One region of the Caproiciproducens sp. genome, then DNA from elsewhere that is predicted to be linked to it. Evidence: predicted binding sites of a transcription regulator. Region 1 holds the regulator's gene; each other region holds the start of a gene.
The links. Region 1 encodes HrcA, which represses chaperone genes, less so after heat shock. Its sites were predicted from a motif close to TGTTAGCACTCNNNNNNNNNGAGTGCTAACA; they were not measured.
Positions count from the first base shown of each region.

Region 2: a site for HrcA is predicted at 7,374-7,404, ahead of ACQGQ5_RS12295 (Hsp20/alpha crystallin family protein). Genes of this name have one in related genera too.
Region 3: a site for HrcA is predicted at 5,289-5,319, ahead of htpG (molecular chaperone HtpG). Genes of this name have one in related genera too.

Region 1 covers NZ_JBNLXQ010000006.1:66,026-75,760, forward strand. Annotated here, with positions in the region: gene secA (preprotein translocase subunit SecA) at 72-2,816, shown strand; gene ACQGQ5_RS07665 (hypothetical protein) at 2,875-3,171, opposite strand; gene dnaJ (molecular chaperone DnaJ) at 3,451-4,593, opposite strand; gene dnaK (molecular chaperone DnaK) at 4,792-6,633, opposite strand; gene grpE (nucleotide exchange factor GrpE) at 6,716-7,333, opposite strand; gene hrcA (heat-inducible transcriptional repressor HrcA) at 7,349-8,380, opposite strand; gene hemW (radical SAM family heme chaperone HemW) at 8,570-9,694, opposite strand; gene lepA (translation elongation factor 4) at 9,687-9,735, opposite strand, start outside.
Region 2 covers NZ_JBNLXQ010000012.1:797-10,531, reverse strand. Annotated here, with positions in the region: gene ACQGQ5_RS12310 (diguanylate cyclase domain-containing protein) at 1-2,192, opposite strand, end outside; gene ACQGQ5_RS12305 (AAA family ATPase) at 2,452-5,541, opposite strand; gene ACQGQ5_RS12300 (metallophosphoesterase family protein) at 5,531-6,670, opposite strand; gene ACQGQ5_RS12295 (Hsp20/alpha crystallin family protein) at 6,833-7,258, opposite strand; gene ACQGQ5_RS12290 (cupin domain-containing protein) at 7,627-7,968, opposite strand; gene hcp (hydroxylamine reductase) at 7,980-9,566, opposite strand; gene ACQGQ5_RS12280 (ATP-binding protein) at 9,586-9,735, opposite strand, start outside.
Region 3 covers NZ_JBNLXQ010000002.1:85,197-94,931, forward strand. Annotated here, with positions in the region: gene ACQGQ5_RS02125 (hypothetical protein) at 1-603, shown strand, start outside; gene ACQGQ5_RS02130 (transglutaminase family protein) at 621-3,176, shown strand; gene htpG (molecular chaperone HtpG) at 3,381-5,264, opposite strand; gene ACQGQ5_RS02140 (cation diffusion facilitator family transporter) at 5,388-6,563, opposite strand; gene ACQGQ5_RS02145 (FumA C-terminus/TtdB family hydratase beta subunit) at 6,566-7,096, opposite strand; gene ACQGQ5_RS02150 (magnesium transporter CorA family protein) at 7,190-8,113, opposite strand; gene ftsZ (cell division protein FtsZ) at 8,427-9,518, opposite strand; gene ACQGQ5_RS02160 (cell division protein FtsQ/DivIB) at 9,693-9,735, opposite strand, start outside.

The DNA of each region.
Region 1 (9,735 bases):
GACCGTATGCTATACTGATTTTATATGCAAAATCCATAAATTGATTTTTATGATATTTCAGAGGTGACTTTATGAGTAATATTCTGACTGCCTTTTTCGGCAATTACAGCAAACGCGAGCTGAAGCGCATTCAGCCAATCTGTGATGCCGTTCTGGCACTGGAGGACAAGTATAAAGGGATGTCCAACGAAGAGCTGATTGCCCAGACCCCCGCGCTGAAGGAGCGCCTGTCGAACGGGGAAACGCTCGACGGCATCCTGCCGGACGCTTTCGCGGTCTGCCGCGAGGCTTCGGACCGCGTTCTGGGGATGCGCCACTTCCCGGTACAGATCATCGGCGGGATCGTGCTCCACCAGGGCCGCATCAGCGAAATGAAGACCGGCGAAGGAAAAACCTTGGTCGCCACCCTTCCGGCCTACTTGAACGCCCTTTCCGGAAAGGGCGTTCATGTCGTAACCGTCAATGACTACCTTGCCCGCCGCGACTCCGAATGGATGGGCAAGATCTACCGCTTTCTGGGCCTGAGCGTCGGCCTGATCGTACACGATCTGGAAAACGACGAGCGCAAGAAGGCGTATAACGCCGACATCACCTACGGCACGAACAATGAGTACGGCTTCGACTACCTGCGCGACAACATGGTCATTTACAAGGAAAACAAAGTGCAGCGCGGCCACAACTTCGCCATCGTCGACGAAGTGGACTCCATCCTCATCGACGAGGCGCGCACCCCGCTGATCATTTCCGGCCAGGGCGACAAATCCACGGAGCTTTACAATGTGGCGGACCACTTCGCGCAGACCCTGAAAATGGTGAAGGTCGCGGAGCTGAACGACAAAGAGGACAACGACGAGCTGTACAAGGGCGCCGATTACATTGTGGATGAAAAAGCAAAGACCGCCACGCTGACGCAGTCCGGCGTGAAAAAGGGCGAAGCCTATTTCAAGCTTGACAACCTGACCGATGCCGACAACATTACGATCCAGCACCACATCAATCAGGCGATCAAGGCGCGCGGCGTCATGCAGAAGGATATCGACTACGTCGTCAAGGACGGCGAAGTCATCATCGTCGACGAGTTCACCGGCCGTCTGATGTACGGCCGCCGCTACAACGAGGGCCTGCATCAGGCGATCGAGGCCAAGGAGGGCGTAAAGGTCGCGCACGAAAGCAAGACGCTCGCCACGATCACCTTCCAGAATTTCTTCCGGCTATACGACAAGCTTTCCGGTATGACCGGAACCGCCATGACGGAAGAGGAAGAATTCCGTGAAATCTACAAGCTGGACGTCGTCGAGGTCCCGACCAACAAGCCGATGGTCCGCAAGGACTTCCCGGATGTTGTCTATAAGACGGAAAAAGCGAAGTTCAACGCGGTCATCGAGGATATCATCGAGCATCATGAGAACGGGCAGCCGGTTCTGGTCGGCACCATTTCCATTGAGAAGTCGGAAGAGCTCAGCGCGCTGCTGCGCCGCCGCGGCGTCAGGCACGAAGTGCTGAACGCGAAATACCACGACAAGGAAGCGGAAATCGTCGCGCAGGCCGGCCACAGGGGCGCCGTCACCATCGCCACCAACATGGCCGGACGCGGCACCGACATTGTGCTGGGCGGCAACAGCGAATATATGGCGAAGTCCGAAATGCGCCGCCTGCAGTTTTCGGAAGAGCTCATCAGCGAATCCACCGCCTACTCCGAGACAGCGGATGGGGAAGTTTTAAACGCCCGCAAAACCTTTGCGGAGCTGAATGAAAAATACAAGGCTCAGATCAAACAGGAAGCGGAAGAGGTCAAAACCGCCGGCGGCCTTTACATCATCGGCACGGAGCGCCACGAATCCCGCCGTATCGACAACCAGCTGCGCGGACGTTCCGGCCGTCAGGGCGACCCCGGTATGAGCCGTTTCTACATTTCGCTGGAAGACGATCTCATGCGTCTGTTCGGCGGAGAGCGCATCAATAACCTGATGGAACGCCTGAACGTGGACGAGAGCACCCCGATCGAAAACAAAATGCTCAGCAACACCATTGAGGGCGCCCAGCGCAAGATCGAAGGCCGCAACTTCGGCATCCGCAAAAACGTCCTCCAGTTCGACGACGTTATGAGCCGCCAGCGTGAAATCATCTACGGCCAGCGCGACCAGGTGCTGAACGGAGAAAATATCAAGGACCAGATCATCAAGATGATCGAGCAGGCCATCGAATCCCAGGTCCACCAGTACATGCCCGAGAACGCGCTGCACGACGACTGGAATTTCCAGGGCCTGCGCGACCACTACATGGGCTGGCTGCTCACCCCGGCGGATCTGGTGTACACCAAGGAAGAGATCGAAAAGCTGGAACCCGAATATGTCCGGAACGAGCTGTTCGAAAAGGCGAAAGCACTTTACGAAAAACGCGAGCGGCAGTTCGGCGAGGAAATCACCCGCGAGCTCGAGCGCGTCATCCTTCTGAAAAACGTCGATTCCGAGTGGATGGACCATATCGACGCCATGGAAGAGCTGCAGAAGGGCATCCGCCTGCGCGCTTACGGCCAGCACGACCCGGTGGTCGAGTACCGTCTGGAAGGCTTCGACATGTTCGACGCGATGATCGCGACCATCCGCGAAAACACCGCGCGCATGATGCTCACCGTCCAGCTCCGTTCCGCGGAAGAACCGAAGCGCGAGCAGGTCGCCACGCCGACCATGAGCAGCGGCGGCGACGGCAGCGACACGAACCGCACCATACGCAAAGGCAAGAAGCCGGGCCGCAACGACCCGTGCCCGTGCGGCAGCGGCAAAAAATATAAGAAATGCTGCGGTAGGGATGAATAATCCAGCCCCGCTCAAAATAGAAAACAGCATGGAGTCCGGCTGAGCTCCATGCTGTTTTCTATTTGGATGTCTTCATTCCACCGCGTCCGGAAGTGAGGGTTTTGATCAGGTCGAACACGTAATTGCTTCCCCGGCTGACGAGAATTCCCGTCAGGATGCTGCCGACAAGCGGGACCGAGGTTTTCAGCCCCACCATGGCCAGCATGTCGACCCCGTAGGCGACGGAAACGAATATGCCCAGCAGGATGGAAAAAACCATTTCCCATTTCAGGACCCCTTTGACAAAAAACTGGTTGATATAGGTAATGACCCCTTCCACGATGACCGCCAGAAAAAACAAACCGAAATACTCCATATGACCGCCCTCCTCATCTGACCGCCGCGGCGTGTCTCGCCGCGGCCCGGTTTCCCTTTGCCTGTTTCCATTCTATGCGGGAAATCCGCCGTTCAATACAGAGTCCGAAAGTTTTGACCTCCCGGTGAGGGACCGCGGTCGGGAAGCGGACCTGCCGGTCGGGAAGCGCCTACGGCGATGCTCTCAGACAGCATGTGTGATCGACTCCCTCCGTCGCGCCGGGTTAGGCAATAAGCAGGCCGACAAAAAGGGCCCACCGCCTGGCAGGCCCCTGATGATTTATTCGCCAAACATATCCTTGATCTTATCGATAAAATTCTTGCGTTTCTGATAGTTCTTTTCCTCGGCGACATTGTCGAATTCCTGTAAAATTTCCTTTTGCTTCTGGGTCAGGTTTTTCGGCACCTCGATCGTCATGCGCACGAACTGGTCGCCGCGCCCGTGCCCGCCGATCCGGGGGATGCCCTTGCCCTTCAGCTTAAATACGTCGCCGGGCTGCGTGCCCTCGCGCACATGGTAGCTGACGCGGCCGTCGATGGTCGGCACGACGACCTCCGCGCCGAGCGCCGCCTGGGTATAGGTAATCGGCACCTCGCACCAGATGTCGTTGCCGCGGCGCTCAAAAATGGGATGGGGCCGCACATTGACATACACGCGCAGGTCGCCGCCCGGGCCGCCGTTGGTTCCGGCGTTTCCCTGTCCGCTTACGCTGAGGATCTGCTCGTTGTCGATCCCGGCGGGGATGTTGACCTCGATCGTTTTCTGCCGGCGGACACGCCCGGTCCCGCCGCAGGTCCCGCAGGGACTGTCGATCACCTTTCCGGTTCCGCCGCAGCGGTCGCAGCTCCTACTGGTCTGTACCACGCCGAACGGCGTGCGCTGGCTGATGCGCACCTGTCCCGTCCCGCCGCAGTTCGGGCAGGTTTTCGCGGAGGTTCCTTTTTTCGCGCCGCTGCCGCCGCAGTCGCCGCAGGTGTCTATCTTCTGGTAGGATATATTTTTGCGGCAGCCCTTTGCCGCTTCCTCAAAGCTTATGTTCACCGTCGCTTCGGTGTCGCTGCCGCGCCGCGGCGCGTTCGGGTTGGCGGAATGGCCGCCGCCGAAACCGCCGCCGAAAAAGCTGTTGAATATGTCGCCCAGATCAATGTCGCCGGTAAAGGGGCTTCCGCCGCCCGCACCGCCGCCGAAGTTGGGGTCGACGCCCGCGTGGCCGAACTGGTCGTAGCGCGCTTTTTTATCCTTATCGGAAAGCACTTCGTATGCTTCGTTTACCTCTTTGAATTTTGCCTCGGCTGTCTTATCGCCCGGGTTCAGATCCGGGTGATACTTCTTCGCAAGCTTGCGGTAAGCTTTTTTGATCTCTTCGTCCGTGGCATTTTTCGGCACGCCCATAACTTCATAATAATCCCTTTTATCAGCCAAACCAAATCACTCCTAAAATAATGAAAAATGAATAAATGAAGGAGGAAGAGTCCCTTGGCGTTCCTTCAAAATGCATTTTACTGTCATCGCTGAAATTGCCGCTCAACCCATGATTGCCAGCTCCCCAAACGAAGAGCTGGCCACCACAGTCATTCATCTTTCATGAATCGCTATTCATTGTAAAAAGCAAGCCGAAGATTACTTTTTGTCGTCGTCGTTTACGTCCTTGTACTCCGCGTCGTAGACGTTGCCGCCGTTCGCCGCGTCCTGGGGCGGTACGGGCTGGCCGTCTGCCGGCTGCTGCGGCGCCGCGCTCTTATAGAGCTTTTCGCTCACCGCGTACATCGCCTTCTGCAGTTCTTCCGACTCTGTCTTCATATCGTCGACATTGCCCGCGGAGATGGCCTCTTTCAGGGAAGCGACCTTTGCGTTCAGGTCGGATTTGTCGGACTCGTCGATCTTGTCGCCGTTGTCCTTAAGAAGCTTTTCAACCGCGTAGCACATATTCTCCGCTTCGTTCTTCTGGTCGACTTCCTCACGGTGCTTCTTATCCTCCGCCGCGAATTTCTCGGCTTCCTGAACCGCCTTGTTGATGTCGTCCTTGCTCATGTTGGAGCTGGAGGAAATCGTGATCTTCTGCTCCTTGCCTGTGCCCATATCCTTGGCGGATACGTTGACGATGCCGTTGGCGTCGATATCAAAGGTGACCTCGATCTGGGGGATTCCGCGCGGCGCCGGGGCAATGCCGTCCAGCTTGAACAGGCCGAGCTGCTTGTTGTCGCGGGCGAATTCGCGCTCGCCCTGCAGGACGTTGACCTCAACCTGGGTCTGGCCGTCCGCCGCGGTGGAGAAGATCTGGCTCTTCTTGGTCGGGATGGTGGTGTTGCGCTCGATGACCTTGGTCATGACGCCGCCCATGGTCTCCACGCCGAGGGACAGCGGGGTAACGTCCAGAAGCAGCAGGCCTTCGACCTCGCCGCCCAGCACGCCGGCCTGAATCGCCGCGCCGATGGCGACGCACTCGTCCGGATTGATGCCCTTGAACGGGTCTTTTCCCGTAAAGCCCTTGACAGCGTCCTGCACGGCGGGGATCCTGGAGGAACCGCCGACCAGCAGAACCTTGTTGATCTGCTCGATCTTCAGCCCGGAATCGGAAAGCGCCTGACGGACCGGGCCCATGGTCTTTTCCACAAGGTCCGCGGTCAGCTCGTTGAACTTCGCCCTGGTCAGGGTCAGATCAAGGTGCTTCGGGCCGGAGGCGTCCGCCGTGATAAACGGCAGGTTGATCGAGCTGGAGGTCATGCCGGAAAGCTCGATCTTCGCTTTTTCGGCGGCTTCCTTCAGCCTCTGCATCGCCATCTTGTCGCCGGAAAGGTCAATGCCGGTTTCCGCCTTGAAGGAGGAGGTCATCCAGTCCATGACGCGCTTGTCGAAGTCGTCGCCGCCGAGGCGGTTGTTGCCCGCAGTGGCCAGAACTTCCTGTACGCCGTCGCCCATTTCGATAATGGAAACATCAAATGTACCGCCGCCAAGGTCGTAAACCATGATTTTCTGGTCCTCGCCCTTGTCGATGCCGTAGGAAAGCGCGGCAGCCGTCGGCTCGTTGATGATACGCTTTACATCCAGTCCGGCGATCTTACCGGCGTCCTTTGTCGCCTGGCGCTGTGCGTCGGTGAAATACGCCGGGACGGTGATCACCGCGGAGGTGACCTTTTCTCCCAGATAGGCTTCCGCGTCGCCCTTCAGCTTCTGAAGGATCATTGCGGAAATTTCCTGAGGAGTAAAGCTTTTCCCGTCGATATTGACCTTATAGTTGGAACCCATTTCTCTTTTTATGGAAGACACGGTGCGGTCCGGATTGGTAATCGCCTGACGTTTCGCAACCTGACCGACCATACGCTCGCCCGTTTTGGAAAAAGCAACAACGGAAGGGGTGGTTCTGGCGCCTTCCGCGTTCGCAATGACGACCGGCTCGCCGCCCTCGATCACCGCAACGCAGGAATTGGTAGTGCCTAAGTCTATGCCTATTGTCTTTGACATACTGTTTACCTCCAAAAAATAAGTTTTGAAATTGAAAAATCAATCTATGAAAAATTTTGAAAATTACCTGAAATCAGCCAAATCAGTTCGCGACCTGCACCATCGCGTGGCGCACGATCTTATCCCCGATTTTGTAGCCCTTCTGGAACACCTGCACAATGGTGTTTTCCCCGGCGTTTTCGTCCTCCACGTGGGAAACCGCGTTGTGAAGATCCGGATCAAAGGCTTCCCCGGCTTCTCCCATCTCGGTCACGCCGAGCTTTGCGAGCGCCCCTTTCAGCTGCGTGCCGACCATTTCAACCCCCTTGCGAAGGTCCTCCACGGTGCAGTCCCGCTGCTTCAGCGCCCGTTCAAGGTTATCCGCCACGGGTAAAAACTCCGTGACCGCAGCGGCGGTCGCGTCGGCGTATACCGCTGTTTTTTCGCGTTCCGTGCGTTTGCGGTAGTTGTCGTATTCCGCGGCTGTGCGGAGCAAAAGCTCTTTTTGCTTTTTCAGCTCCTCCTGCGCCTGCTCCAGCTGAGCCTGCGCACCGTCCTTCGGCTTTTCCTGTCCGGCCGGATTTTCCGCCGCCGCAGTTTCCCCGGCGCGGGCCTTCTCCGCCTTAGAGGTTTCCTCCGGCTTGCCCGCAGAGGTTTTTTCGGGCGTTCCGGAAGCTTTCGTCTGCTTTTTATCCACTTGTTCTTTTTGGTTTTTTTCCAAAACAGTGACCCCTTTCTATTCCATATCCAATAGCTCTGTCAGCATTCTTCCGACGGAGCCGGAGAGATATTCAATATTGGAAATGATCTTCCCGTAGTTCATGCGCGTAGGGCCGATAATGGCGATCGCGCCCGCGTCCCTGCCGCCGACCGAGTACCGGGAGACCACCACGCTGGACTCGCTCAGCTCGGGCCGCTTGCTTTCCTGACCGATCAGCACCTTCATGCTGTTGGTCTGCTGCATCAGAAGGCGGGAAAGCTCCTGCGGCCGGGAGAGGAAATCCATAATGCGGCGGATACCCGCCTGCCCCAGCTCGCTGCAGAACAAAAGGTTCATTTCCCCGTCCAGACAGACCTCCGTCTGCATGGTGTCCTGCGCCACGTCCAGCACCGCCATCAGCGCGTCGCTCATCAGCATCGTCATGTTTCCCAGGGACGCGGCAAGGGACTGAATGTACGCCGGCGTAACGGTGGAAACCGGCAGCCCGACCAGCTTTTCGTTCAGCACCCTGAAAAACACGCGCAGGATCTCGGGGGTAATATCGAAATCGCAGTGGAAAACGCGGCTTTTCATGGTGCCCGCGGAGGTCATCAGAATGGCCATCGCGGTCCTGCGGCTGGTCTGCACAAACTGAATGGCGCGGATGTCCGCCGAGCTTCCGCTCGGCGTGGTGGAAACGGCCGCGAACCGGGTCATTCCCGCCAGCGCCCGCGCAACACCGTCCAGCAGCTTTTCGGGGTCGTACGCGCTCGGCAGCAGCAGGCTGTCGATATAGCGCTGCTCTTCCCTGGAAACCGGATGCTTTTTCATCAGCGTGTCGATATAGACGCGGTAACCCTTATGGGAAGGAATTCTTCCCGCGGAGGTGTGCGGCTGCTCCAGCAGCCCCATTTCCGCAAGGTCGCTCATTTCATTGCGCACCGTCGCGGAGGACACGGTGAAATCAAGGGTGTCGCAAAGCGCCTTGGAACCCACCGGTTCGCCGGTCGCGACATATAAATCAACGACAGCCGCCAGAATTTTCTGTTTCCGTTCGCTTAACTCCAACCCTTTCACCTCGCCTTTTTATATTTTAGCACTCTAATAGTTCGAGTGCTAAATCTAATTAATAATTTACCATTACTTTACCCCATTGTCAATATAGTATTTGTAAACTCTTTGTGAAATCGTAAATTTTATAAAAAAGGCCGCGTTTTCGCAGCCTTTAAGGGTATCCGCAATCTCCGCGGTTTTCCGCTATCCGCTTTCCCCGCTGTACAAAATCTCCGCCGTCAGCAGGTTGGAAACCAGAAATCCCCGCGGCGTAAAGCGGAACCCGCCGTCCCCGCAGACGGTCAGCCCGCCCTTTTCATAAAGCTTCGCCGCTTTCCGCATCCGCGCGGGAAGCCCCGTGCCGAACCGCGCGCGGCAGCCTTCGTCCGTCAGCCCCTCCGTCAGGCGCAGGGCAAGCATGGCGTATTCCTCAAACCCGCCGCCCTCCCCGTCCGGCACGGGTTCTCCGCCTTCGAGAAAACCCGAAAGGCTTCTTGGATAATAGAACCGTTTCCCTTCCATAAACGAATGCGCCGCCGGGCCGATTCCCAGATATTCTTCACAGCGCCAGTATTTCAGGTTGTGGCGGCTCTCAAAGCCCGGCTTCGCGAAATTGGAGACTTCGTACTGGTGAAACCCGCGCTTTTCCAGCTCTTCGCAGGCGAACAGATAGAGGTCGCCCGCCTCGTCGTCGTCCGGAACGCACAGCGTTTCCTTCTTTTTTCCGTAAACCGTATCCGGCTCGATTTTCAACAGATAGGCGGAAAGATGTTGAATCCCCGCGTCCGCGCAGAAATCGATCGAGCGCAGAAGGCTTTCCCTTGTCTGTTTCTGGATGGCAAGCATCAGGTCGAGGGAGAGATTGTCAAAACCCGCGTCTTGTGCGTAAGCGACCGTTTTTTTCGCCTGTGCGGCGGTGTGCCGCCGGCCCAGAAGCGAAAGCTCGTCCTCGTTTGCGGACTGCAGGCCGATCGACAGGCGGTTTGCCCCCGCCGCGCGGATTTCCCGCAAAAAGCCGCGCAGGTCCTCGGCGGGATTGACCTCCACGGTAATTTCCGCGCCGTCCAGCCCGAAGCATTCCTTTGCGCGCGCAAGGATCGCGGACAGTCGCTTTGCGCCGAGCAGGTTCGGGGTGCCGCCGCCGAAGTACAGCGTGTCGGCCCTCCGCCCGTACCGCCCCGCGTACGACCCGAGCGCCGAGAGCACCTGCCGGGTGTACCGGTCCATTTTCTCCCCGTCGGCGGGCAGGGAATAAAAATCGCAGTACGGGCATTTGCCGTCGCAGAACGGCACATGGAGATAAAGGCCGAAAGGCTTTTCGTTATTCATCCAGCTTCAGCACACTCATAAACGCCTCCTGCGGCACCTCC
Region 2 (9,735 bases), on a different contig from region 1:
AACTGGTCGTTGATGGATTTAAAATTGTCAATATCGATCATCATCAGCGCGTGGATTCCCGACGGATCCGCGCCCGACAGATGATCCTCGATCCGGGACTGCGTGGCGGTCTTATTGTAAAGATTCGTCAGCGCGTCGCGCTGCGACTTGTCCATCAGCCTTTGCATTTCCTTTTTCTGGCTGTCGATATTATAGGCCTTTCCAACCGCTTTGCTCGGCCTGCCGTAGGAGTCGTACATGATTTTCGCTTTCACGCGGTGCCAGACAAACCGGCCCGTTTTGGTAATGAAACGGAACTCGATTTCATACTCCGTATTGCCCATCTGGAACTCCTTCAGCAGCGTCCGGAACCGCGGCAGATCTTCCTTGCAAATGCTCTGGTTGCGCAGAATATCCTTCATGAAATCCCTGATGTGCGGATACTGCCCGGTCAGAGCGGTAAAAAGCGGGGAAAAGTCCATCCGGTCGGTCAGGATATCGTATTCGAACATGATGTCGTCGGAGAGGTTCTCCGCGATCTGGTAACGCTCCCTTTCCACTTCCAGCTCTTCCTGCGTCTGCTTGAGCGAAGTGATATCCGTGTAAACGCACTGGTAAATCACCTGATTGTTCCGGTTGACGGTGTGCGTTCCGCTCAGAGAGACCCAGATGACGCCGCCGTCTTTCCTCACCATGCGGAATTCCGCGATAACGGGCCTGTTTTCCTCAATCTGCCTTTTCAGCAGAACCGACACAAGCTGGGCGTCTTCGGCATGCACATTGCGGATCCCTTCTTCACCCGGAAGCCGGGCGTATTCCTCTTTTGTATATCCGCACAGCTTATAGAACCCGTCGCTCGCGTAGATCAGCTTCAGCCCCCCGTCGTACAGATACTGCGCCACGCCGCCGGGGATGCTGTTTGCCAGCGTCTGCAGCTGCGTCATGATCTCATTCGCTTTTTTATGCGCCTGCTTTGACTCGGTAATATCCACAACGACGGCGTAAAATTCCCGGTAGCCGTCCTCATGCGCCACAATTTTAGCCCGGTTGAGCAGCCAGCGGATATTCCCGTCCGCCGTGACGATCCGGTATTTTACCTCCGCGAAATTCTCTTGGGAAATCTGATGGTGAATGCTGCTGATGGTCTGCATACGGTCTTCTTCATAAATCATGTTATAGAAGGAACGGTCATAGGCGCTGAGGAACTGGTCCAGGGTATATCCCAGCATTTTTAAAAGCCCGTTGCTCACGAACTGGAACTCCGCCTTTTCGTCGGCGCTGAAGCGGAACGCGCCGCCCGGCAGGTTGGCGATGAAGGTTTCCAGCTCCACCTTGGTGCTTTTCAGCTCGTCGTTCTTCCTGCGGAGCCGCTCCCTGTTCTTTCTTTCCGACAGAATGACATAAGCCGCGATCAGAACCAGCCCAACGGTAAGCTTGATCACCAAAGAGACGGTATCGGTCAGAATTTTGTTGGATTTCGACGTAACGGCGTTGATGGAAACCGTTCCGATCACATACCAGTCCTCCATACCGACCGGCGTATAGGAGACATAATACTCCCCTATATTGGAGTAATAGTGGGAACTCCCCTGCTTTCCGTCTTTCATGGCTGACTTGATCTGGGCGAGAGAGGACGGGGCCTCCAGCGCCAGATGCGTGTCCGTAAAAATATTCTGCTCCGTCTGCCGGGAATCCGGCGAGGCGATCACCGTTCCGTCCCCCCCGGCCAGCCAGCATTCTCCCTTTTCCCCGGAATTCTCCGCGTTCAGCAGGCTGCCGAACGATTTTGCGGGGATAATGGAGCTGACGGTACCGGTAACTTCCCCCCCATGCCGGACGGGCACGGCCACGACGATGCTGCGGGTACTGTCCGTCCTCGACCGGGGCACCGCCGAAACGGCCGTTTTGCCGTTCAGTGCCTGCTGAAAATAAGGGCGGTCGCCGATTTGGACGGTCTGTCCCCCTGCAAGGCAGCAGGTTCCGTCGGGCAGCCCCACCCCGACCGCAGCCGACTGGTCCGCTTTCTTCAAATCAACCAGCAGGTCCTTCACAGACGTCTTGTCCAGCACGTCATTTTCCGCGCCGATTGCCTGAGCGGCCAGTTCCATGGAGGAAATCGTGTTATTCAGCTCCATGTTGACCATTTGGGCGTTACGCCGGGTATCGGACAGCAGATTTTCCTGCACTTCTTCTTCAAAAGTTCTGTTTAGCAAAAAAGAATACCTGCTGAAAGACAGAATCATAAACCCAACAAAAATAGCGATGATCAAAATTGCTGTGATGGGCGTATTGATTCTTCTTTTCACTGAAATATTCCTCCAAGACGACGAAATTTTCACCAGTCCCCAGCAGGATCGCGAAAGATAATTCCATACTTATATATTTCTAATAATATCATAAAACGGATATAAAAGAAACATTTATTTCCAATTCCCATTAAAAAGCGCGGCCCGTCGGTTCTTTCAAAAAATGTCACGCGGATACGGTTTGACCGATCTTTTTCGCCACGGCGTTCAGGCCCTCCCGGCGGGCCAGTTCCGGAATATTCTGATGACAGGTGAAGAGGATGATCTGGGCGCCGCCGCTGTTTCCGGCATAATCGGCGAGGAATTTCAGGCCCTGTCTTGTCCGCTCGTCGTCGTACTGCAGAAAAACGTCGTCCAGCAGCAGCGGAAGCTTCGGGCCCTCTTCCGAAAGCAGCTCCGCAACCGCCAGCCTGAGCGCGAAATACGCCTGATCGATCGTGCCGCTGCTCAGATACTGCCATTCGTGCGAAACCGCGTTTTCCGAATCCTGCACGTTGATATCGAAATTTTTTGAAACGATCACATTCTGATATTTACCGCCCGTAATGCTGCTGAAGATCCGGGCGGTTTTTTTGTTCAGGAGGGGACCGAAGCTCCGGCGGATTTCATTGAAGGCCTCCGTGAGCGTGTCCTTTGCAAGGCTGAGGCACTGATACTCCGATTCTCTTTCCGCAATCTCCTTTTGCAGTTCCTCCGTCTCCTCTTCCAGCTCGCTGACATTCTTTTTCCCCGCGAACCGGTTTTTGATTTCGGAGCCCGTCTGAATCAGTTCTTCCCTTGTTTGCTGAAGCTGCTCAAAGCATTCGGCGCTGAGGCGCCTGAGATGCTCCGCACCCTGATCGTCCAGGGGCTCCGGCATCCGCACCCCGCAGGCGCTGAGAATCTCTTCCCGCGCTTCCCCGGCTTCCCGCTCAAGCTGTTCGGCGGGCTTCCCCTCTCCCTGCTCCTTGAGGGATTCCGACTGGCTCTCGATTTTCTGCCGCAGGGAACGGAGCTCCTCCATCCGATTTTTCAGCTCCTGTACGGCGCTCAACGCTTCCTCAAAGGAGGAGACCGGCCGGTACGCGCCGACAAAGGAAAGGAAGGCGGCGGTTTGCCCCCGCAGGCTTTCCTGTGCCTGAGTCAGGGCTTCTTTCGCCCTGTCCAGATTTTCCCGTCTCATGGCCGCCCGCTCCTGAAAGCTTTGGAACCGCATCCGCTTGTCCTGAAGCTCCTCCGTCGTGCGGCACCCCAGCGACTGAAGCTGAGACCGTATCCCGTCCGCAAGCGCCGCTTCCCGGGCCGTTTTCGCGTTCAGCTCCTCCCGCAGAGCGGGAAGACCGGTCCGCTGCTCCGGGCCGTCCGCCGGAAGCTCCGCGCGTTTTTCCCGCACATCCTTCAAAAGGCCGTCAAGCTTTTCCCCGATAAACCCGAGTTTCAGTTCCAGCTCACGGTTCCTGCGTTCCGCTGCGGACATCTGCTCCGCCGCCATACGGCAGAGCTCTTCCGCCTGTGCGGCCGATTTCCGCACTTGCTCTTCTCTGGCCGAGGCCGCCTGCCATTCGCCGGCGGCTTCCTCTTCCGCCCGCTTTGCGGCTTCCGTTTCACGCTCCGCGGCAAGACGCACGCTTTCCAGATTTGCTTTTGCCGCCGCGGCTTCGGCTTCGTCCACGACCGTCGTGGCCACGGCTCTGGTTCTGGCTTTCCCAACGGAGAGAACCGCCGCCACTCCGGCGACGGCCAAACCGGCAAAGCAGGCGGGCGACAGAGTGACACCCAGCGCAACCGACGCAGCGGCGATCAGAATCGCCCCGATCAGCAGCCCTTTCCGGATTTCACGACCGGCATTTTCGTTGACCGTTACCTGCCGGGGAGTACCGGCCTGTTTCAGCCGCTCCTGTGCCGTCTCTATTTTTTGCGCGGAAAGGGACTGTACGGATTTCAAATCCTGCCCGGCGGCCTGATACGCGGTATTTGCGCTTTCCCTGCGCTGCCCGGCGAGCGCATGCTCTTTCTTTTTCCGGTCGAAGTCCTCCCGGCAGGCCTGGCAGGACCGCCGCGCTTCCTCCAGCTCCAGAGAAGCCTCTTGGCAGGCGTTTTCCTGATCCCGCTTCTGCTGCAGTTGCTCCTGCAGCGCTTTTTCCGCTTCCGCCAGAGCCGACCGTTTTTTCTCCGTTTCGGCGGCGGCGCGGACGGCTTCCCGAAGGGCAAGGATATCCTGCTGCAGCTTCGCACGCTCCTGCTCCCGCTTTTTTACTTCCTCCGACACTGCCGGTGAAATTTCCTCGACCGGCTCGGCCGGGTCCTCCCGCTCCAGGGTACGGACATTTCTGTTCCTCTCCTCCAGAAGCTGCTGAAGGGACCGGACCTGAGTGATCCTTTCTTCCGCGTTTTGAACGAATTCCTCGTCAAAAACAATATCGCCCGAAGTAAGGAGGCCGGATTTCTCCCCGTATTCTTTGATCTGCGCGTCGAGTTCCTTTTGCTTCTGAACGATTTTGTCTAGATTCTGAAGCTGGACGAGCTTTTCCTGCAAAGCGGACCGGGCTGTGGAATGCCGATATTCCTTTTCCAAAGCTTCTTTCTTCTCGTTCAGCCCGGCGTACCGGCGCTCCATCCGCTTTTTTTCTTCCTCGTCCGCCAGAGCCGCCGCCCGCTCCTGAGCAAGCCGCTCCTGCTGCTGATAGCCTTTATCCAGTATGCCGATTCTGCCGCTTCTGGACTTCAGCTCGTTCATGGCGGCCTGCAGACGGGTTTCCACCCGTTTCTGCGACACGCTTTCATCCCCGGTAGAGACCAGATTCAGAAGCTTCTGGGTAATTTCATCGTCCCTGTCCGCACCGGCCATGCTCCCGGCCTGCCCGATGAAGACGCTTTTCTCAAACGCCGCGGCCCCGATTCCAAAAAAGCGCTGGCCAAGGTCGGTGCCGCTGGCGATCTTTTCTTTTTCCCCGGCCGCCGTATTCCACAGGCTGATTTTATCCGTCGCGTTGGACGCGCCGAATAGCCTTTCCAGCCGATAGACGGTCCCGTTGTCCTCAAATTCGAGGAATCCCGACATTTTGGCCCCGTCCCACGGCTGATATTTTTTCCGCATATTTTTGGAAAGGTCGCCGCTCCTGCCCTCGGAACCGTAAAACATCATTCTGATAAACGCCATGACGGTGCTTTTTCCGTCCTCGTTATTTCCGTAGAGGATTTGGAAGCCGTCCGTCAGATCGAGCGTATACTCCCTCAACTTGCCGAAATGTCCAATGTAAATTTTGTTAATTTTCATTCAGCTTTACCTCGCTGTCAAACGCTTTTAAACCGATATCGAGCGCGCGCCGGCACTGCTCCTTCTGCGCTTCGCCCGCCGCAGCGGCGAGCTTTTCCAGCATGCGCCGGACAAAAATCCCCTTGAGGGAGGTCTCCTTGGACAGCGCGTTCAGATCGGCCTTCAAACGCGTCTCGTCCCTGAGCTTCACAAAGTACAGCTCGTTTTCCAGCCTTGCCGCAATCGCGGCGCAGTCCGGCGAAAAGGAAGCGTCGAGCGCGCCCTCCAGAATGATTTTATAAAGATTTTCCGCATACGTATCCCCAAACTGCCGCTGCAGCGTGTGAAGGACGACGGCAGCCGCCTCGCTGTTGGCCGAGACCCCGCCGATATCGACGCGGACCTCTAAATTTTTCCTTCGGCACACCGGGCGGAAAGCGAGGTCAAGCCTGTCCCTGCTCACGGTGCCGATATAGACGCCCTTTTCCCCCAGCTCGTCGAACCCCCTGCCCTCCGGACAGCCGCAGTAGGCGTAAGCGGTCCTTCCGCTGCGCAGGATTTCAGTGCGCATATGAATATGGCCGAGCGCAAGGTAATCCATGCCGCTGAAACGGATCCGGGAAGGGGTGATCGGGTTGTAATTGCTCGACTGGTTCTCGGCGACCAGGTCCCCGTGCAGGACGCAGATATTCAGCAGGTCGTCCCGGGGCGCGCCGATTTCTCCCAGCAGGGGTTCCGTGACATACGTTCCCGTAAATCCCGCGCCCCACACGCGCACGCCCTTGCCGGGCAGCTCAAAACAGTCGAAGCCGGACTGAAAAATATGTACGTTTGCCGGCCAGTCCGGGTCGGCGTACGGGGAATCCAGAGAAACATAGTCGTGGTTTCCCGGCGCAACGGCGACTGCCGTTTCGGGAATTTCGGACAGCGCCCTTTTGACGGAACGGACCGTCGCGGCGTCCGTACCGGAGCTTTCAAAAAAATCCCCGGCGATCAGGAGCAGCTCAACGCCTTCCTCTTTGCAGAGGGAGACGATCCTGTCAAACGTCATCAGCATTTCTTCCCTGCGCTGGCCCGCTTTGCTCCCCAGCGAAGTAAGCTCCGCGCCGAGGTGCAGGTCGGCACAGTGCAGTATTTTGATTTTATTCATTCCTTTACGCCCCCGGACAATCTTCTTTTCATTGTTTCCATTATATCAAAATCAGCAGGGGAAAGCAATTGCCGGGCGGCTTTTCCGACGGGGCGGAAGGCCCGTAAAACAGACGAAAAGGGCCGCCCGGGATTGCTCCCGGGCGGCCCTTGGCCGTTGCTGTTAACGGATTTCTATTCTGCGGCTTTCGGGCACCACGGTTTCCACCTTCGGCATACTCAGCTCCAGGATCCCATCCTTATACTCCGCGGAGATTTCATTGGCTTTGACATCGGAGATATCGAAGCTGCGGGAGAACGAGCCGTACTTGCGCTCCCTGCGAATGTAATTGTCCTTTTTCTCCTCGGTTTCATCCTTGTGCTCCGCGCTGACGGTCAGCCTGTCGCCCTCGATATCGATCTTGATATCTTCCTTCTTGAAGCCCGGCAGCTCCGCCTTCAGCAAATACTTGCCGCCCTGATCGATCACATCGGTACGAAAAGCGGAAAAGCTTTGCGGCAGATCGCCGAAGAAGTTTTTCTCCATGTTATCAAAATAGTTGAACAAGTTGTTTTCCCTGCGTCCAAACGGCATTAAATCAAACATCATCAAAACCTCCATATCAATTCATTTGATTTCTTCGGAAGCGCTGCTTCCTTTTACAATTATTACTATATCCAATAATTGTGAAAAATAATCAGATAAAATATTGCCAAATTATTAATTTTAGCACTCTCGTGTTTAGAGTGCTAAAATTGATCAAAATTTCCGATTGGAACGGCATTTCTCACCCCCGGCCCCTCCCGCACACAAAGCAAAACCGAAAGCATTTTGGCGCGGAAGGGAGCCGGGCGGGAGGGGTTGAGGACAGCGAAAGCTCTTCTGAACATCCCGGTATAGCCGGAAGTTTTCGGCATAACAGGAAAAACCGGCCCTCAGGCGATACGAAATCACCGAAGGGCCGGCCTGACGAACGATCAACCGGGGAACACGACTACCAAAAACATTTTGAACTGCTGGGAAGCACGGACCGCGTGGGGCGTTTTCGCGGGCATGACGATGGTCTGGCCGGCTTTGAGAAGATGCTTTTCGGAACCGATGGTAATTTCGCCTTCTCCGTCCAACGCAATGACCATCGCGTCGCCGTTCGACTCGTGGGAGCTGATCTCCTCCCCCTGGTCAAAAGCGAAAAGCGTAAGGCTGACCGCCGGGTTCTGCGCCAGCGTCTTGCTGACGACCTGACCCGGCTGATAGGTTACCAGCTCCGCCAGAGTCAGCGCGGTTGAAAAATCGATATTTTTGATATAATTTTTTTGCATACGGCGCCCTCCTATTTCAGCATAGCGGCCAGATCCTGTTCGGGTGTGGTGATCGGCATGATGTTGAATTTCTCCACCAGTATTTTAAAAACATTCGGGGATACAAACGCGGGAAGCGTCGGGCCCAGGCGGATATTGGCAATGCCGAGCGACAGCAGGGTCAGCAGGATACAGACCGCCTTCTGCTCATACCAGGAGAGCACGATGGATAGCGGCAGGTCGTTGACGCCGCAGCCGAAGGCTTCCGAAAGGGCGACCGCAACCTTGATCGCGGAGTACGCGTCGTTGCACTGGCCCATATCCATGATGTGCGGCAATCCGGCGAGCGTTCCCATGTCGAGGTCGTTGAAGCGGTACTTTCCGCACGCGCAGGTCAGGACGACGGTGTCCGGCGGGGTAAGCTCCACCAGCTTAGTGAAATAGTTTCTGCCGGGCTTTGCGCCGTCGCAGCCGCCGATGAGGAAAATGTGGCGCAGGGCTCCGGATTTCACCGCCCCGACCACCTTGTCGGCAACCGACAGCACGGTGTTGTGGCCGAAGCCGGTCATCAGCTTTTCGCCGCCGTTGATGCCGGGCATATGCGTGTCCTGCTCGTATCCGCCGAGCTCCAGCGCTTTTTCGATCACGATGCCGAAGTCCTTTTTACCGTCCGATTCGCCGATGTGGGGCATTTCGGGATAGCCGACCACCGCGGTCGTGTAAACCCTGTCGGCATAGGCGGGCAGGGGGCGCATCAGGCAGTTTGTCGTAAACAGGAACGGCGCCGGGACATTGAGAAATTCCTTCTGCTGATTCTGCCACGCAGTACCGAAATTGCCTTTCAGGTGCGGATACTTTTTCAGCTCGGGATAGCCGTGCGCGGGCAGCATTTCGCCGTGTGTATAAATGTTGATCCCCTTGTCCTTTGTCTGCTCCAGAAGCTGTTTCAGATCGTAAAGGTCGTGGCCGGAAACAACAATGAACGGGCCTTTCTCAATCGTATTGCTCACTTCGGTCGGCACGGGATTGCCGAACGACTCCGTATTGGCCTGATCCAGCAGAGCCATGCACTTCAGGTTCACCTGGCCGAACTCCATCACAAGCTCCAGAAGGCGGGACGGGTCCTGCTCATAGTCGATCGCCGTCAGCCCCTTGTAGAACCAGCCGGTCACCTCGTCGTCGGTATAACCCAGCACATAGGCGTGATACGCGTACGCCGCCATTCCTCTCATGCCGAGCAGGAGCAGGGATTTCAGCGAACGGATATCCTCGTCGCCGTTCCAGAGTTGCTTCAGGTCAAGGTCGTCGGTGCCGCCGCATTTTGAGCCGCAGGCGGCGCAGCCGGGCGCCAGCGAAGCCTTTTCGTTCCTGATCTCGGCGATAAGAGCCTCGATCGCCTCATTGTCAAAATTCACGTTGGTAATGCACATGAACAGGCCGCGCAGAATCAGCTCGTCCGATTTTTTGGTCCTTCCCGAATTCCCCGCCGCTTTGGCCAGGCCGACCAGCGCGCCGGTCAGCTCATCCTGAAAATCGGCGGTCACGCTGCTTTTGCCGCAGACCCCCATTTTGGTGCAGCCGGTTCCTCCGGCGGTTTGTTCACACTGAAAACAAAACATTTTTCTTTTCCTCCTTCAATTAATCTTCTAATATTTCACCGTCGGTAGCGACGGTAACGACACGCCACGGGATCATTTTCCCCGAATTCTGCAGAGCGGTCTTCACAGAGTTCACCATTCCGCCGCAGCAGGGCACTTCCATGCGCACAACGGTGATGCTTTGAATGTC
Region 3 (9,735 bases), on a different contig from region 1:
TTCGGTGTGCGCGCGTTCCGCAGCGGCGACCGCCTGCGCAGCGTCCACTGGAAGCTCAGCTCCAAGCTGGACGAGCTGATGGTAAAGGAATTCGGCCTTCCGGTCGACAGCGGCATTCTGGTGCTCCTGGAGCTGCTCGCGCCGGATATGGAGACGCTGGACGCACTGATGGAAACAGCCGCCTCTTTATCGCATTTCTTTATGGAAAACCGGATCATTCACCGAATCGAATGGTACGGAAAAGAAGAGGACCGGCTGCATACGTCGCTGATTCAGAGCGACGAGGATCTGGCCTCTCTGCTGAACAGCCTGCTTTCCGCGCAGTCCTACGGCGAGGAGCCGTATGTCCTGAAGTCCCGCAGCAAGACGGAGCAGGACGCCGGAAGCTTTTCCCACGCCGTTTATATCACGGGAAAACTGACCGAAGCGCTTACGGAGCTCTGCGACCGGCCAAGCGGGGAAAAGATCACCGTGCTTTTTGTCGGAGGAGAAACGGACGACGAACAGCTCCGGCTGGCGGACGCACTGCGCGCGATGAACGCGGAAGTGGCAGCGGTCCGTCCTGAAAAAATCCAGCAGTGCCTTTCCGGCCTGATTCTATAAGGAAACAGGTGAGCCGCATGAATACTGAAAATCATCTGCCGGATTCCCCCGGCCTGAAAATCTCCCCGCCCCGCCTGAGCGGACAGACGCCGTCGCCCGTAAGGAACACGGTGTTCCGGCTGATTCTGATCCTGTCCGGCGTTTTCGGCGCGGGCTGGTGTTTTATTTCCGCCTTTGCGCTCCCTGTGCTTCCCCTGACGGCTTTATCCAGCACCCTGCTGTTTATCGCCGTATTCGCGCTGATCGACTCCTTCAAACGCTTTCAGCCCCTGTTGCTGCCAGTCCTTTGTCTGGCGTACTGCACGGCGGTCTGGTACCTGCGCCAATGGATCTTTCAGGGCTTCCTCATCACCGTCAACCGGATGATGACCGCCTACGCGGAGCATTCCGACTTTGAATTCCCCATCTACCTTGTTCTGGCCCCGGCGGCGCAGTATTCCCAACTGTGCACGCTGTTTGTCCTGTTTGTCCTGTTCCCCGTCACGGGCCTGGTGAGCAACGCCGTCATCAAACGGAAAAGCTTCTGGCTGGCCTTTCTGGCCACCTTTCCCTTTTTGCTTGCGGCGCTGGCCTTTACGATCACGCCGTATTTCCCCGCCGTGCTTCTGCTGTTTCTCTGCTGGACGCTGCTGATACTGACGCGCCTGTCCGACGAAAAGAAGAAGGGCTCCGCCAAGGCGAAAGGCTTTTCCGTCAGAAACGACGCGGTATCGTCCCGAAGCGGCCTGCTGATGATTCCGGCGGTCCTGCTGAGCTTCGCGCTGATTATGAGCACGTTTCCCCCGCAGAGCTACCGGCATCCCGAGGGAGCGGAAAAGCTGCGCACGGAGCTGATCGACACCGCAACGGACGGTACTTTTCTGAACGGCGGCAAAGCCTTTGCCGGAAACGTTTCCCACGTGGACCTGTCCGGTGCCGGGCGGGTGGAATTCACCGGAAAAACCGCCCTGCGTGTCAAGACGGACCGGCCGTATCCCCTCTACCTGAAAAGCTTTGCCGGAAGCGTCTATACCGGCTCAGGCTGGGAGCTGCCGCCGGATTCCGACTACACCGATATCAACCAAAAGCTGGACGGCCTGAACGTTCAGAACCTGTCCGGGGAGTACGCCTCCCTGTCTCGCCGCGGAGATACCCCGGACTTTCAGCCGTTTGGGATTCAGGTTCAAAATATCGCGGCGGCAAAGCAATGCATTTACGCGCCGTACAACCTGACCACTACCCCGCAGCAGATTTCGGGCGTGCGGTTTATCAACGACGCGTTTATCCGCTCCGGCGCTCTTTTCGGCACCGGGCAATACAGCTTTTACGCATACGCCCTTTCGGAAGAGGCGACCCGATCCACTCCGTGGGGGATCCTTTTTACGCTGACTCCGAATTCCCTGTTCCGGACAAGGGGCGCGGCGGATTATTTAAACGCGCAGTACCGGCTGAACGTCCTGAACACCGGCACCATTGCGGATTATTACAAAAGCACGCTTCCCGATAATCTTCTGAACAAGCTGGATGAGGAAACCAAAACCTTTGTGAGTAAGGAGCAGGAGTACCGGCTGTTCCTGTACGGCAAATACACGCAGCTGCCGCAGGGTACAAGAGAAAAAATATTGAGCCTGATGAAGCAGGACGAGCGGCTGAACGGATTCTTTGTACAGGACTTAGACAGCTCCTCCTATTATTCGTCCGCGGACGGCATTGCCAACGCGGTCAAAAACTACCTGAGCGACCACTGCTACTATACCCTTTCGCCGAAAAAACCGCCGAAGGGCAGGGACTTCGCCGACTATTTCCTGTCGGAGAGCCACGAGGGCTACTGCGTCCATTTTGCCACCGCCGCCGTCGTCATGCTGCGGGCCATGGGCGTTCCGGCCCGCTACGCGGAGGGGTATATCGTCACGACCGGGGATTATCTGAACGCGGGAAGCGACGGCTGGGCGGATATCCCCGACAGCCGGGCGCACGCCTGGGTGGAGCTTTATTCCCCGGGGCTGGGCTGGCAGCCGTTCGACGTCACGCCCGGCTTCAATCCGGCCCGGAATCTGACGCAGGACAACAACCCGGTGAACCAGCCCCCGGTTCCCAGCGCGGAATCCGGCAATCCCTCCGCGGAAAGCGCCGTGCAAAGCGAGCCGGAAGCCGCTTCCTCCCAGCCCGCGCAAACCGAATCGTCTTCCGCCGCGGGCTCCGCCCCCGGCGCGGGGCCGCAGGGGACCCCGGGTCTGAGCAATTCCGCTTTGCCGCTTGTCCTTATTATCGCTTTGATTGCCCTTCTGCTTGCCTGTACGGCGTTAAAGCGCAAAATCGTAATAGCACGCCGTTTGAAATTATTTGCGCATACAGACGTCAACAGGGCCGCAATCGCGGTCTATGCCTATCTCACAAAGCTCACGGAATACGGCGTGGAAATCAGCGAGGAAATCACCGGCCTCGCGCTGAAAGCCCGGTTCAGCCGTCAGGGAATCACGGAAAAGGAAAGAAAAATCATGACGGACTACGCGGAGCAAACGGCGCGCGAATGCTATGGGCGCCTGCCGAGGGCAAAGCGCTTCGCATTCAAGTATCTGGACAATTTCATTTAGCCGCGCAAAACGGTCAAAAAGCACCGGGAGCGGAATCATCAATCCGCTCCCGGTGCTTTCGCCTGTAAAATAATATTACAGCATTTCCAGTTGATTCTGCAACAGGATTACGTTTCTCCTCCGCCGAAGGCGGGGGAGAAACGTGTTTTGTCCCGCAAACTGATATGGAGTTGCTGTAGCTATTTTGATGGTATTAGTCGGTGTTTATTTTGTCATCAGGCCGCAGATCTGATTGGAAAACGCGACCGGGTCGTCGATGCTGACGCCCTCGATCAGCAGGGCCTGCGTATACAGCAGGGAAGCGTATTCCTTTAAGGTGTCCTGATCCTTTTCGTAAAGCTCTCGGAGCTTCGCGAAAACCGGGTGGTTCGCGTTGATTTCCAGCACCCGCTGCGCCGTGACCTTTTCATCCGTCGGCATGGCGTTGAGCACCTTTTCCATCTCGATGGAGATCGCGCCGTCGGTGGACAGGCATACCGGGTGCGTTTTCAGCTTCTGCGACAGGATCACCTGTTTGACCTTGCCGTCAAGGGCATCCTTCATAAAGGTCAGCAGGTCCTTGTTCTCCTCCACCTGCTTTGCGGCTTCCTTCTTTTCCTCCTCGGTTTCCAGCCCCAGGTCGTCGGCGGAAACGGAACGGAACTCCTTGTCCCCGTACTTCATCAGCATCCGCAGGGCGAACTCGTCCACATTGTCGGTCAGATAAAGGATTTCATAGCCCTTATCCTTCAAAGCCTCGGTCTGCGGGAGCATATCCACCTTATCCGTGGTTTCGCCGCAGGCGTAGTAAATATATTTCTGGTCCTCCTTCATACGGGAAACGTATTCCTTGAGCGTGACCAGCTTCTTTTCGCCCGAGGAGTAGAACAGCAGCAGGTCCTGCAGGACGTCCTTGTGCGTGCCGTAATCCTGATACAGGCCGTACTTCAGCTGCAGGCCGAAATTTTTGAAGAATTCCTCGTATTTTTCACGCTCGTTTTCCAGCATCGTTTCCAGCTCGGACTTGATCTTCTTTTCCAGACGTCCGGCGATGATTTTCAGCTGGCGGTCATGCTGCAGCATTTCGCGGGAAATATTCAGCGAAAGGTCCTGAGAGTCGACAAGGCCGCGCACAAAGCTGAAATAATCCGGCAGCAGGTCCGCGCACCTGTCCATGATCAGCACCCCGTTGGAGTAAAGCTGAAGGCCCTTTTCATAATCGCGGGTGTAGAAATCCATCGGCGCCTTGGCGGGAATGAACAGCAGGGCGTTATAGGTCGCGGTGCCCTCGGTGCTGGAATGGATCACCCTGATCGGATTGACGTAGTCCATGAATTTGCTCTTGTAAAACTCATTGTACTCGTCTTCGGTGATCTCGTTTTTATTTTTCCGCCAGATGGGAACCATGCTGTTCAGCGTTTCGTTCTCGGTATAGGTTTCGTATTCGTCCTTGCTGCCCTCTTTCAGACGGCTTTTTTCAACGTCCATCTTAATGGGATAGCGGATGTAATCGGAATATTTCTTGACAAGGTTCCGGATGGTATAGGAATCAAGATACTCGTCGTAATTGTCGTCGTCCGTATTCGGCTTGATCTTCAGGATGATATCGGTACCGTGGCCCTCCTTTTCGCAGGGCTCCATCGTGTAGCCGGCGGTGCCGCTGCTTTCCCAGCGGTAAGCCTCTTCCCCGCCGTACGGCCTGCTGACGACGGTTACCTTTTCACTGACCATGAACGCGGAATAGAAGCCCACCCCGAACTGGCCGATGATTTCAATATCTTCCTTCTGCTCGTTTTCTTTTTTAAAATTCAGAGAGCCGCTCTTGGCAATGGTGCCGAGGTTGTTTTCCAGCTCGTCCTTCGTCATGCCGCAGCCGTTGTCGGTAATGGTCAGCGTGCGGTTTTCTTTATCCGGAATTATCTGAATGCAGAAATCGTCCCGGTTCAGTCCGGTGTCGCCGTCGCTCAGCGTCCGGTAATAAAGCTTGTCAATGGCGTCGCTGGCATTCGAAATCAGCTCGCGCATAAAAATTTCGCGATGGGTATAAATGGAATGGATCATCAAATCCAAAAGGCGTTTGGATTCCGCTTTAAATTGTTTTACTGCCATAATCAACCTACCTCTGTCCATCAATTTTAGCACTCTCTGGTTTTAAGTGCTAAAAGTATTTTAATACAAGCCCCCGGAAAATGCAAGTAGGTGAATTGTTAATTTTTTGTTGCGGGCGGCGCATTATGGCTCCGGAACATAGCTGTGGTCGACGGTAAGGACCACAAAATAGGTCGGGTCGAGCTTGTTGATCTCCTCCGTAATCCGCCGGGTCAGCTCGCTGTCGCTCATGGGGAACGCAAACGAAACGCAGACGTCAAAAATCAGGTTGGAGTGGGTGGTGCCCCACACCACACGGAAATCATGCATGCTGATTTCCGGAGAAATGCCCCCGATGATCTCCATAACCTGCTTTTTCAACTGGTTGGTGCGCTCGTCGTCCGTCACGATCGGGTCAAGGTGGATCACGAGGTGGATTCCCTTTTCGCTGAGAAAGTCCCGTTCGATATTGTCGATGATATCATGGCTCACCAGAATATCCTGTCCGGCGGAGACCTCGCAGTGAACGGAGGCAAAGCAGCGCATGGGCCCGTAATTGTGGACGTTCAGGTCGTGGATCCCCAGGATCCCGTCGTAGCTCATTATTTTGGCGTAGATTTCGTCCACCAGCTCTTTGGTGGGGGCCATCCCCAGAAGCGGATTGCTGGTTTCGATAATCAGCCGGACGCCCGTAATCATGATGAACAGGGCGACGATCACGCCCATGTATCCGTCAAGGTTAAAGCCCGTAAAATAGGTGATGAGGATGCCGGCCAGAACGGACAGGGTGGAAAACACGTCGTTCAGGCTGTCCGCCGCGTTTGCGGAAACGGTGGAGGAGCCGATGGCGCTGCCGACCTTTTTATAGAACAGGCACTGCCACAGCTTGATCAGGGCCGACAGAAGCAGCACGCCGACGGAAACCAGGCTGAATTCGGCGTCCTCCGGGTTCAGGATTTTATCGAAGGAGCTCTGAACCAGCTGGAAGCCGACCATCAGGATAACAAACGACACAATCAGGCCGGAAAGATATTCTATACGCGCGTGGCCGTACGGGTGCTCCTCGTCGGCCGGCTTTCCCGCCATCTTGAAGCCGACCAGAGTAACGATGGCCGAGCCGGAGTCCGACAGGTTGTTGATGGCGTCCGCGGTGATCGCGATGCTGTGAAAAAGAATCCCCGTCGTGATCTTCATAAGAAACAGCAGGATATTCGTCACAATTCCGACCGCTCCGGATAATTTTCCGTACCGTTCCCGCACCTTGCTGTCGTCCGTTTTCTGATAATCTTTTACAAACAAACGAATTAAAAACTGAAACATAGCTACACCTCAAAAAGGCTGCCTCCACAGCAGTCGATTGCCGTAAACAGCGGAAAATCCTCTATCTGCAGCTCTTTCACGGATTCACAGCCAAGGTCCTCAAACGCAAGGACTTTGACGGAACGGACGCATTTTGCCGCAAGCGCCCCCGCGCCCCCGATCGCGCACAGGTACACCGCCTGGTTGCGCCGGATGGCGTCTGCTACCTCTGAAGAGCGTCCGCCCTTGCCGATCATGCATTTCAGCCCCAGGTCCAGCAGGCGGGGCGCAAACACGTCCATGCGCGAGGAAGTGGTCGGCCCGCACGCGCCGATCGGCAGGTGGTCCGGCGCGGGCGTCGGACCAGCGTAATAAATCGCGGCGTTTTTCAGCTCGAACGGGAGCGGCTCCCCCTTGTCAAGCATGGCGAACAGCCGCTTGTGCGCGGCGTCGCGCGCCGTGTAGACCGTGCCGCTCAGCAGAATCCTGTCGCCCGCGCGCAGCGTTTTTGCAGCCTGTGCCATATCGTTCGTATGAATTTGCAGTCTGTCCATGCTAACCTCACAACGATCAGAATAGGGAACTGTATTACAGCTCCCTATCAGTTTATTTTTATTCTTATTTATTATAGCATATACCGGAATCAATTAAAACATATTTTTCTTTCTCAGTATCAAATAGGCGATTCCCATACAGACCAGGGAAAGCGATACCGGGAACCAGAAATTCGTCAGCGGAATCCCGCTCACATTCATGCCGTAAACACCAGAAATAACGGTCGGGATGGAAATCAAGAGGGTGAGGGAAGCCAGAACCTTCATGACGATATTCAGATTGTTCGAAATCACGGAAGCAAACGCGTCCATGGTACCGGACAGAATGTTGAGGTGGATATTCGACATTTCGATTGCCTGTTTTACTTCTATCAGCACATCCTCGACCAGATCCTGATCGTCGTCGTAAAGCTTGACGACGCGGCCGCGCATGATTTTTTCAATGGTAATTTCATTCGCCTTGAGCGAAGAAGAAAAGTACACCAGGGATTTTTCAATATCCAGCAGCTGGATCAGCTCGGAATTTTTCATGGATTTGCGGAGCTCGCGCTCCACGAAATTGCTGATCTTATCGATCTGTTTTAAGTATTGCAGATACCGCGACGCGACGCGCAGCATAAAAAGAAGGACAAAGCGGGTTTTCATGTTGGTCTGAACGCCCTTGACAACGTCCTCCGAAAATTCATTGATAATCGGGTTTTCCTGGGTGGAAACGGTGATCACGTTTTTTTCCGTCAGAATAATGCCGACCGGCGTGGTGGTGTACGTAATATTTTTACCGGCCTTTTCAATCACCGGGATATCGATGATGATCAGCGTGCTCTCGTCTTCCTTGTCAATATGGGAGGATTCCTCTTCGTCCATGGCCGCGCGGAAGAAATCGGGTTCAATCTGAAAGTCGGCAATCAGGCTGTTGATTTCCTCGTCGTCCGGCGCCACGCAGTTGATCCAGCACCCGGGTTCACAGGAAGGAATCGGCGAGATGTGACCGTTGATCGTCTTGTAATAGGACAGCATTGCGCTCATCTCCTTTATGAAATTGAATGAATTGTCGACTTAAAGGGTCAGGTTTCACAATGCCACCCCCAGTATGTTCAAATTTGGATGTCTTTATTCCAAAAGCTATTATAACACAATATCAAGAGATTACAAGAGCAATCGGGGTATTTTGAGCAATATTGGTTCAAATCTGTTCTAAAATGCTCTACATGGCTCATTTTGAATGAATTAGGGGAATTCCGACTGGATTTTATCGTGCATTTTGGATAGAAAGCAAAAAACGGCGGATACGAAAACGTATCCGCCGGAAGGCCGCTATGTACTGTTAAACTTATTTGCGGTTGAAAATCGACATAATGTCGGTGAAGTCCTCGTCGTCGATCGGGTTGGGCTTGCCGACCGGCTTCGCGGGCTCGTCCCGTCTGGCGTCCTGCTCCGGCTTGTCCGAAGGAAAGACCGTTCCGTTGGTGGTCGCAAAGCCCGTGGCGATGACCGTAACGCTCATTTCGTCGTCCATGTTTTCGTCGAACGCCGCGCCCCAGATAATGTTGGCGTCCTGATGCGCCTGTTCGGCAATCATGGAGGAGGCCGTCTCAATTTCATCCAGACCGATGTCCGGCGAAGAGGTAATATTGATAATGACGCCCTTGGCGCCGTTGATGGCGGTTTCGAGAAGCGGGCTGGAAATCGCCATATTGGCGGCGGTTTCCGCTTTATCCTTGCCGGAAGCCCTGCCCACGCCCATGTGCGCGTAGCCGGCGTCCTTCATGACCGCGGTGACGTCCGCAAAGTCAAGGTTGACAAGACCGGGCAGCTTGATCAGATCCGAAATGCTCTGTACGCCCTGGCGCAGAACATCGTCGGCAACGGAGAAGGCGTTGATAAGGGTGATGCGCTGTTCGCTGACCATCTTCAGTCTTTCATTCGGGATGACAACAAGGGAGTCCACATGCTCGCGCAGGGCGGTAATTCCGCTTTCGGCCTGCTCCATACGGCGCCGGCCTTCAAAATCAAAGGGCTTGGTCACAATTCCAACGGTCAGCACGCCCATGTCGCGCGCAATCTCCGCGACAATCGGCGCGGCGCCGGTGCCTGTCCCTCCGCCCATACCGGCGGTGATGAAAACCATGTCGCTGCCCCGGATGGCGGCCGCGATGGCTTCACGGCTTTCATCCGCGGCTTTCTGCCCCATTTCCGGCTTGGAGCCCGCGCCCTTTCCGTGCGTGACTTTTTCCCCGATCTGTATTTTCTGTGTGGCCTTGGAACGGTAAAGCGCCTGTTTGTCGGTGTTTACACTGATAAACTCAACGCCCTGGACGCCCATAGTGACCATGCGGTCAATCGCGTTTCCGCCGCCGCCGCCCACACCGACTACTTTAATCTGCACAATGTTGTCAAAGTCATTGTCAATCTCGAAAGACATGTGCTGCATCCCCCTTAATGTACGTCTATCATTCGCGCCCGGCGGGCTGCCGCGGCTGCAAACATTATATTTTTTTATATAATATTAATTTAACACTTATCGGTCACAATTTCAATAAAATTCTATCTTATTCAGTATAGTATAATTCGCGAATATTAATATTCACAAAAAGAACTATCCGCTGCTATTTTGTGAAGCCTGACCCGCCGTGGAAGAG